Linked DNA regions of Martelella mediterranea DSM 17316. The protein of the gene in region 1 interacts with the protein of each later gene in a pairwise test. Links are inferred from orthologs where the notes say so. Each region holds a gene or a part of one and is shown in the gene's direction. Other genes may lie near its edges. The genes, in order: hflC and ftsH.

The links.
Region 2: the proteins of hflC (region 1) and ftsH interact in binary tests that used the Escherichia coli proteins (3 or more experiments, as listed by UniProt). The link is inferred for Martelella mediterranea DSM 17316 from one-to-one orthologs.

What each region holds. Positions count from the first base shown.
Region 1 is NZ_CP020330.1:2,925,518-2,928,836, forward strand. What follows is about bases 56-3,055. They hold hflC (protease modulator HflC), read left to right. Parts: upstream 56-1,081; coding sequence 1,082-2,029; downstream 2,030-3,055. Other genes in these bases: hflK (FtsH protease activity modulator HflK), read left to right, coding at 56-1,082; Mame_RS13655 (DUF2065 domain-containing protein), read left to right, coding at 2,039-2,224; Mame_RS13660 (Do family serine endopeptidase), read left to right, coding at 2,318-3,055. Also shown: more of hflK, read left to right, coding at 1-55; more of Mame_RS13660, read left to right, coding at 3,056-3,319.
Region 2 is NZ_CP020330.1:2,608,999-2,612,223, forward strand. What follows is about bases 284-3,189. They hold ftsH (ATP-dependent zinc metalloprotease FtsH), read left to right. Parts: upstream 284-719; coding sequence 720-2,660; downstream 2,661-3,189. Other genes in these bases: tilS (tRNA lysidine(34) synthetase TilS), read left to right, coding at 284-614; glmM (phosphoglucosamine mutase), read left to right, coding at 2,883-3,189. Outside these bases: more of tilS, read left to right, coding at 1-283; more of glmM, read left to right, coding at 3,190-3,225. UniProt on the Escherichia coli protein: Acts as a processive, ATP-dependent zinc metallopeptidase for both cytoplasmic and membrane proteins. Plays a role in the quality control of integral membrane proteins.

The sequences.
Region 1 (3,319 bases):
GGGGCCAGGGGCCGAAGCGCCCCTCCGGCGGCGGCAATGGCGGCAACGGAAACGGCGGCCCGCCTGATATCGAGGATTTCTTCCGCAAGGGCCAGGATCAGTTCAAGGGCATGTTCCCCGGCGGTTTCAGCGCCGGCCTGATCGCGATCATCGTTCTGGTGTTGGCGGTGTTCTGGATCATGCAGTCGGTCTACACCATCCAGCCCGACCAGCGCGGCGTGGAACTGCGCTTCGGCAAGCCCAAGACGGACGTCGCCCAACCGGGTCTGCACTTCATGTTCTGGCCGTTCGAGACCGTCGAAAAGGTCGACATCACCGAACGTCGCATGAGCCTTGGCGGCGGCCGCGGAGACCCCGAGGGCATCATGTTGACCGGCGATCAGAACATCGTCGATCTCAGCTTCTCGGTGATCTACAACGTGACCGACCCCAAGAGCTTCCTGTTTGATGTCGAATCGCCCATCGAGACGCTCAATCAGGTATCGGAAAGCGCCATGCGCGAAGTTGTCGGCCGCAGGCCCGCCAACGACGTCTACCGCGAGCAGCGTGAGGCGATCGCCGTCAACGTGAAGTCGATCATTCAGGAAACGATGAACGAATACGGCGCCGGCATCACCGTCAACGCGGTGTCCTTCCAGGATGCGTCGCCGCCGCAACAGGTGGCCGATGCCTTCGACGAGGTGCAGCGCGCCGGACAGGATGCGGACCGCTTCCAGCAGGAAGCCAACCAGTATGCCAACAAGGAACTGGGCGCTGCCCGCGGTAACGCGGCCGTGGTCCGCGAGGCGGCGGCGGCCTACAAGGACCGCGTCGTCAAGGAAGCAGAGGGTGAGGCCGAGCGCTTCATCTCGATCTATGATTCCTATCGCACCGCACCTGACGTGACACGCAAGCGCCTCTATCTCGAGACCATGCAGGACGCGTTGTCGCAGTCCAAGAACGTCATCGTCGATGATGAAGGGCAGGGGGTCGTTCCCTATCTGCCGCTCGATCAGATCGACCGTGATGCGGCCCAGCGGACGCAGCGGACGCTTCCCGCATCATCCTCGACGCAGAACCTGACGCAGGGAGCGAGCCAGTAATGTCATCCAATCGTCTTCTCGCTACCCTTGCCGCCATTGGCGTCATTCTCGTGGTGCTTTACGGCTCGTTCTTCGTGGTCAATCCGCGCCAGCAGGCGATCGTCATCCGTTTCGGTGAGATCCAGCGCGTGGAGTCGGAGCCGGGAATCTATTTCAAGCTTCCCTTCTCCTTCATCGATGCCGACCGCGTTCAGTATGTCTCGAAGCAGGATCTCCGCTTTGACCTCAGCGATCTGCGTATCCAGGTCGCCGACGGCAAGTTCTACATCGTCGACGCTTTCGCGGTGTACAACATCAACGATCCCGAACGCTTCCGCGAGGCCGTTTCGGGCGACCGGACGGAGGCCGAAGGGCAGTTGCGGTCGCTGCTCGATTCGGCCCTGCGCCGGGTCTATGGCCTGCGCGGCTTCCAGGCGGCGCTTTCCTTCGAACGCGCTTCGATGATGGAGGAAGTCCAGGAACTGCTGCGCAACGACGCCGAGAAGCTCGGCATCAAGATCGTCGACGTCCGCGTTCTGCGCACCGACCTGACCCCCGAGGTCTCGGAAGATACCTATTCGCGGATGAAGTCGGAGCGTCTTGCGGAAGCCGAGGCGATCCGGGCAAACGGCCGCGAACAGGCCGAAACCCGGCGGGCCGTGGCCGATCGCCAGGTCGTCGAGATCACCTCGCAGGCGGAAAAGGAAGCCGAAATCCTGCGCGGTGAGGGCGATGGCCAACGCAACCGCATCCTTGGCGATGCCTATGGCCGCGATCCTGCCTTCTTCGCCTTCTATCGTTCGATGAACGCCTACAAGGACGTCATCAACGACAATGCGACGATGGTGCTGTCGCCGAATTCGGAGTTCTTCGAGTATTTCGGCTCCAGCGGCAGCGACGATGCGCCCGCGCCATTCGCGCCGGACGTGGAAGAGGATACGACGGAAGCTCCCGCCGGGAGCAACTGATCCATGCTGATGCAGGATATCCTGATCGGATTCGCATTCTTTCTGATCATCGAGGGGCTGGTCTATGCACTGGCCCCTTCGTTTCTTGTCTCCATGGCAAGACTGCTGCCGACTTTCTCGGAAGGCGCATTGAGGCTGGCAGGCGTTGTCGCCGTCGCGCTTGGCGTGCTGCTGGTGTTCCTGGTGCACGGGTGAGGCCGTGGGAGGCGGGCCCATCATTTTCGGAGGGTCCGGTCTCGATCTTCGCCGGAAATGCCCTATGATCTGATCATCAATGACGGAGGCTTCATGTCGAAGACAGTCGATTCCCTCTTTGTCCGCCGCCTTGCCGGTCTCGGGCTTGCTGTCGCTCTGGCCGCTTCGACGCCGCTTGCGGGTCCGGCCGGCCGGGCGGAGGCGGAAACCCTCTCCGACGTCTCGATCGCCGACATGGCCGAAAGGCTGCTGCCCTCCGTGGTCAATATCTCGATCTCGCAGGAAGGCGATGGCGACGCCGGCGATCGTCCGGTGCCCAAGGTGCCCGAAGGCCAGCCGTTCGAGGAATTCTTCGAGGACTTTTTCGACGGCGAAGGCGGGCCCGGCAGCCGGCCGGTGTCGTCGCTCGGTTCCGGCTTCATCATCGATCCGGACGGCATCATCGTCACGAACAACCACGTGATCGAGAATGCCGACACGATTTCCGTGACGCTTGCCGATGGCGAGACGCTGGACGCGACGCTGCTCGGCGTCGATGACAAGACCGATCTCGCGGTTCTCAAGGTGGAGCCCGATGCGCCGCTGCCGGCGGTGAAGTTCGGCGATTCGCGCACCGTGCGAATTGGCGAATGGGTGGTGGCGATCGGCAACCCCTTCGGTCTCGGCGGCTCGGTGACGCTCGGCATCGTCTCGGCGCGCGGGCGCGAGCTCGACGGGCCCTATGACAATTTCATCCAGACCGACGCGGCGATCAACAAGGGCAATTCCGGCGGCCCGCTGTTCAACATGGATGGCGAGGTGATCGGCATCAATACCGCGATCCTTTCGCCCTCGGGCGGCTCGATCGGCATCGGTTTTGCCGTCCCAAGCGAACTGGCGGAGAATATCGTCGATCAGCTCGTCGAGTTCGGTCAGACGCGGCGCGGCTGGATCGGCATTCGCGTGCTGGAGGTCAGCGATGACCTTGCGGCTTCGCTGGGTTCGGACGATCCATCGGGCGTCGCGGTCGGCTCGATCATCGAGGATGGACCGAGTGCCGGCGGCCCGCTTGAGGAAGGCGATATCATCCTCAGTTTCGACGGCCATCCGATCGAA
Region 2 (3,225 bases), 320 kb from region 1 along the record:
AAGCCGCGGCCGAGCTTCTCGTTTCTTCCGTGCGCACTCATGGCGCGGCTGTGGCCGAAATCGACCTGGAAGCGATCGCAGCGAACCCGGATGCGGCCCGCTATCTGCTGAAGGCGCTGACGGCGGTCATCGGCGGCGAAACCCACGGGCCCGGAAAAACGGCGCTTGCCGATATTCTGGCGATGGCCGAAGCGCCGCATGGCGCGCGCATGACGGCCGGGCGTTGCCTGTTCGAGCGCAATCGGACGCGGCTTTTCATGCTGCGCGAACGGCGTGGCCTTGAGAGCATTGAGGTTCTACCGGGGACGACGCGGATTTGGGATGGTCGGTGGCGGATTGAAAACCGCTCCGGAGCGACCGTTGAGATTGACCCCGCTGGCCTTGACGGCGAACCTGTCGAGGCCTTCGCCGCGCTTCCCTCCCGCCTGTCGAAGCTGGCACGCTTGACCATGCCTTGCGCAGGGCAGGGCGCATTGCCGGGCGAGGTCGGGATCAGCCGCATTCTCTCGCCATACCAGCGCTATCTGCCCGGTTTTGATCTGGCGCTGGCCAACCGGCTGGCGGAGGCATTCGGCCTTTCGCGTTTTCCCGCGCCCGGCTATTTCGGCGGTTAATATTAAACTTGGGATGCGCTTGTCTTGGCAAGACATGGCGGCGACCCTATGTTAGGCCTAACTCAGCGGCACCACCGTGCCGGTTATAGGATTTCGGGGATTTTGATGAACCCAAACTTACGCAATATTGCGCTGTGGGCCATAATCGCGTTGCTGCTGGTCGCGCTGTTCAGCATGTTCCAGTCGACGCCGTCGCATAACGGCGCGACGCAGGTGGCTTATTCGCAATTCGTCAGCGATGTCGATTCCGGCAAGGTCAAGGATGTGACCATTACCGGCAACACCATTACCGGCACCTATTCCGGCGGTGGCGGCAAGACATTCCATACCTATGCCCCGGTCATCGACGATTCCCTTCTCACCAAGCTGGAAAGCGCCAACGTACAGGTCGATGCCAAGCCCGTGAACGACGGTTCCGGCGGTATCCTGAGTTATGTCGGCACGCTTCTGCCAATGCTTCTGATCCTCGGCGTCTGGTTGTTCTTCATGCGCCAGATGCAGGGCGGCTCGCGCGGGGCGATGGGCTTCGGCAAGTCCAAGGCCAAACTTCTGACCGAGGCCAATGGCCGAGTCACCTTTGACGATGTCGCCGGCGTGGACGAAGCCAAGCAGGATCTCGAGGAAATCGTCGAATTCCTGCGCGATCCTCAGAAATTCCAGCGCCTTGGCGGACGCATTCCGCGCGGTGTGCTGCTGGTCGGCCCGCCCGGTACCGGTAAGACGCTGCTGGCCCGGTCGGTTGCCGGTGAGGCCAATGTGCCGTTCTTCACGATCTCCGGTTCCGACTTCGTCGAAATGTTCGTCGGTGTCGGCGCATCCCGTGTGCGAGACATGTTCGAGCAGGCCAAGAAGAACGCGCCCTGCATCATCTTCATCGACGAAATCGATGCGGTCGGCCGTCATCGCGGCGCCGGTCTCGGCGGCGGCAATGACGAGCGCGAGCAGACGCTGAACCAGTTGCTGGTCGAGATGGACGGCTTCGAGGCCAATGAGGGTGTTATCCTGATCGCCGCCACCAACCGTCCCGACGTTCTCGACCCCGCGCTTCTGCGTCCCGGCCGTTTCGACCGTCAGGTCGTGGTACCGAACCCGGATATCGTCGGTCGCGAGCGCATCCTGAAGGTTCATGCCCGCAATACGCCGCTTGCCCCGAATGTCGACCTGAAGGTCGTTGCCCGCGGCACGCCCGGCTTTTCCGGTGCCGACCTGATGAACCTCGTCAACGAGGCGGCGCTGATGGCGGCAAGGCGCAACAAGCGTCTGGTGACCATGGCCGAATTCGAGGACGCCAAGGACAAGATCATGATGGGCGCCGAGCGGCGTTCCACCGCGATGACCGAGGCCGAGAAGAAGCTGACGGCCTATCACGAGGCCGGCCACGCGATCGTGGCAATGAAGGTGCCGGTGGCCGACCCCGTACACAAGGCGACCATCATTCCCCGTGGCCGCGCGCTCGGCATGGTGATGCAGCTTCCCGAGGGCGACCGCTACTCGATGAGCTACAAGTGGATGATCTCGCGCCTCGCCATCATGATGGGCGGTCGTGTTGCCGAGGAACTGACCTTCGGCAAGGACAACATCACCTCCGGTGCATCCTCCGATATCGAGCAGGCGACCAAGCTTGCACGGGCTATGGTGACGCAGTGGGGGTTCTCCGACGAGCTCGGACATGTCTCCTATGGTGAGAACCAGCAGGAGGTCTTCCTGGGGCATTCGGTCTCGCAGTCGAAGAACGTCTCCGAGACCACGGCGCAGAAGATCGACAGCGAAATCCGCCGCCTGATCGACGAGGCTTACACCGAGGCCACCCGCATATTGAAGGAAAACCACGACGGCTTCGTTGCGCTGGCCGAAGGCCTGCTCGAATATGAGACGCTGTCGGGCGACGAGATCAAGGCGATCCTGAAGGGCGAGAAGCCCGCCCGCGATCTCGGCGACGACACGCCGCCCTCACGCGGTTCCGCGGTGCCCTCGATGGGGCCGAAGAAGGACGCGCCCGCGCCGGCAGACGGCAAGGGCGACGGGTTCGAACCGCAGACCAATTGACCATTCAACCGCCGGCCCCAAAGCCGGCGGTTTTTTTGTTGGCGTTTGGAAGGGCGTCCCGGACGGCGTTTGCGGGCTACTGGTCAATCGCGCCACGGTAACGCCATGTTAGCGGTGTTGACGTTATTTTAAGTGCCCTGAGGGCGATAATCTGCGAAGACACTCTCGTTTGTATTTTAGCTTTGGAGCGACGCGGCGCGCGCGGCGCTGAAGAGGATTGCCATGACACGTAAATATTTCGGCACCGACGGTATTCGCGGACAGTCCAATGTTTTTCCAATGACGCCGGATCTGGCGATGCGCGTGGGCATCGCCGTCGGCACGATCTTCCGGCGCGGCGATCACACCCACCGCGTGGTGATCGGCAAGGATACGCGGCTTTCCGGCTATATGCTGGAAAATGCGCTGGTGGCGGGCTTCACCGCGGCCGGCCTCGATGTCTATCTGCTCGGCCCGATCCCGACGCCGGCCGTCGCCATGCTGACGCGCTCACTGCGCGCCGATGTCGGCGTGATGATCTCGGCCTCGCACAACCCCTTTGCCGATAACGGCATCAAGCTGTTCG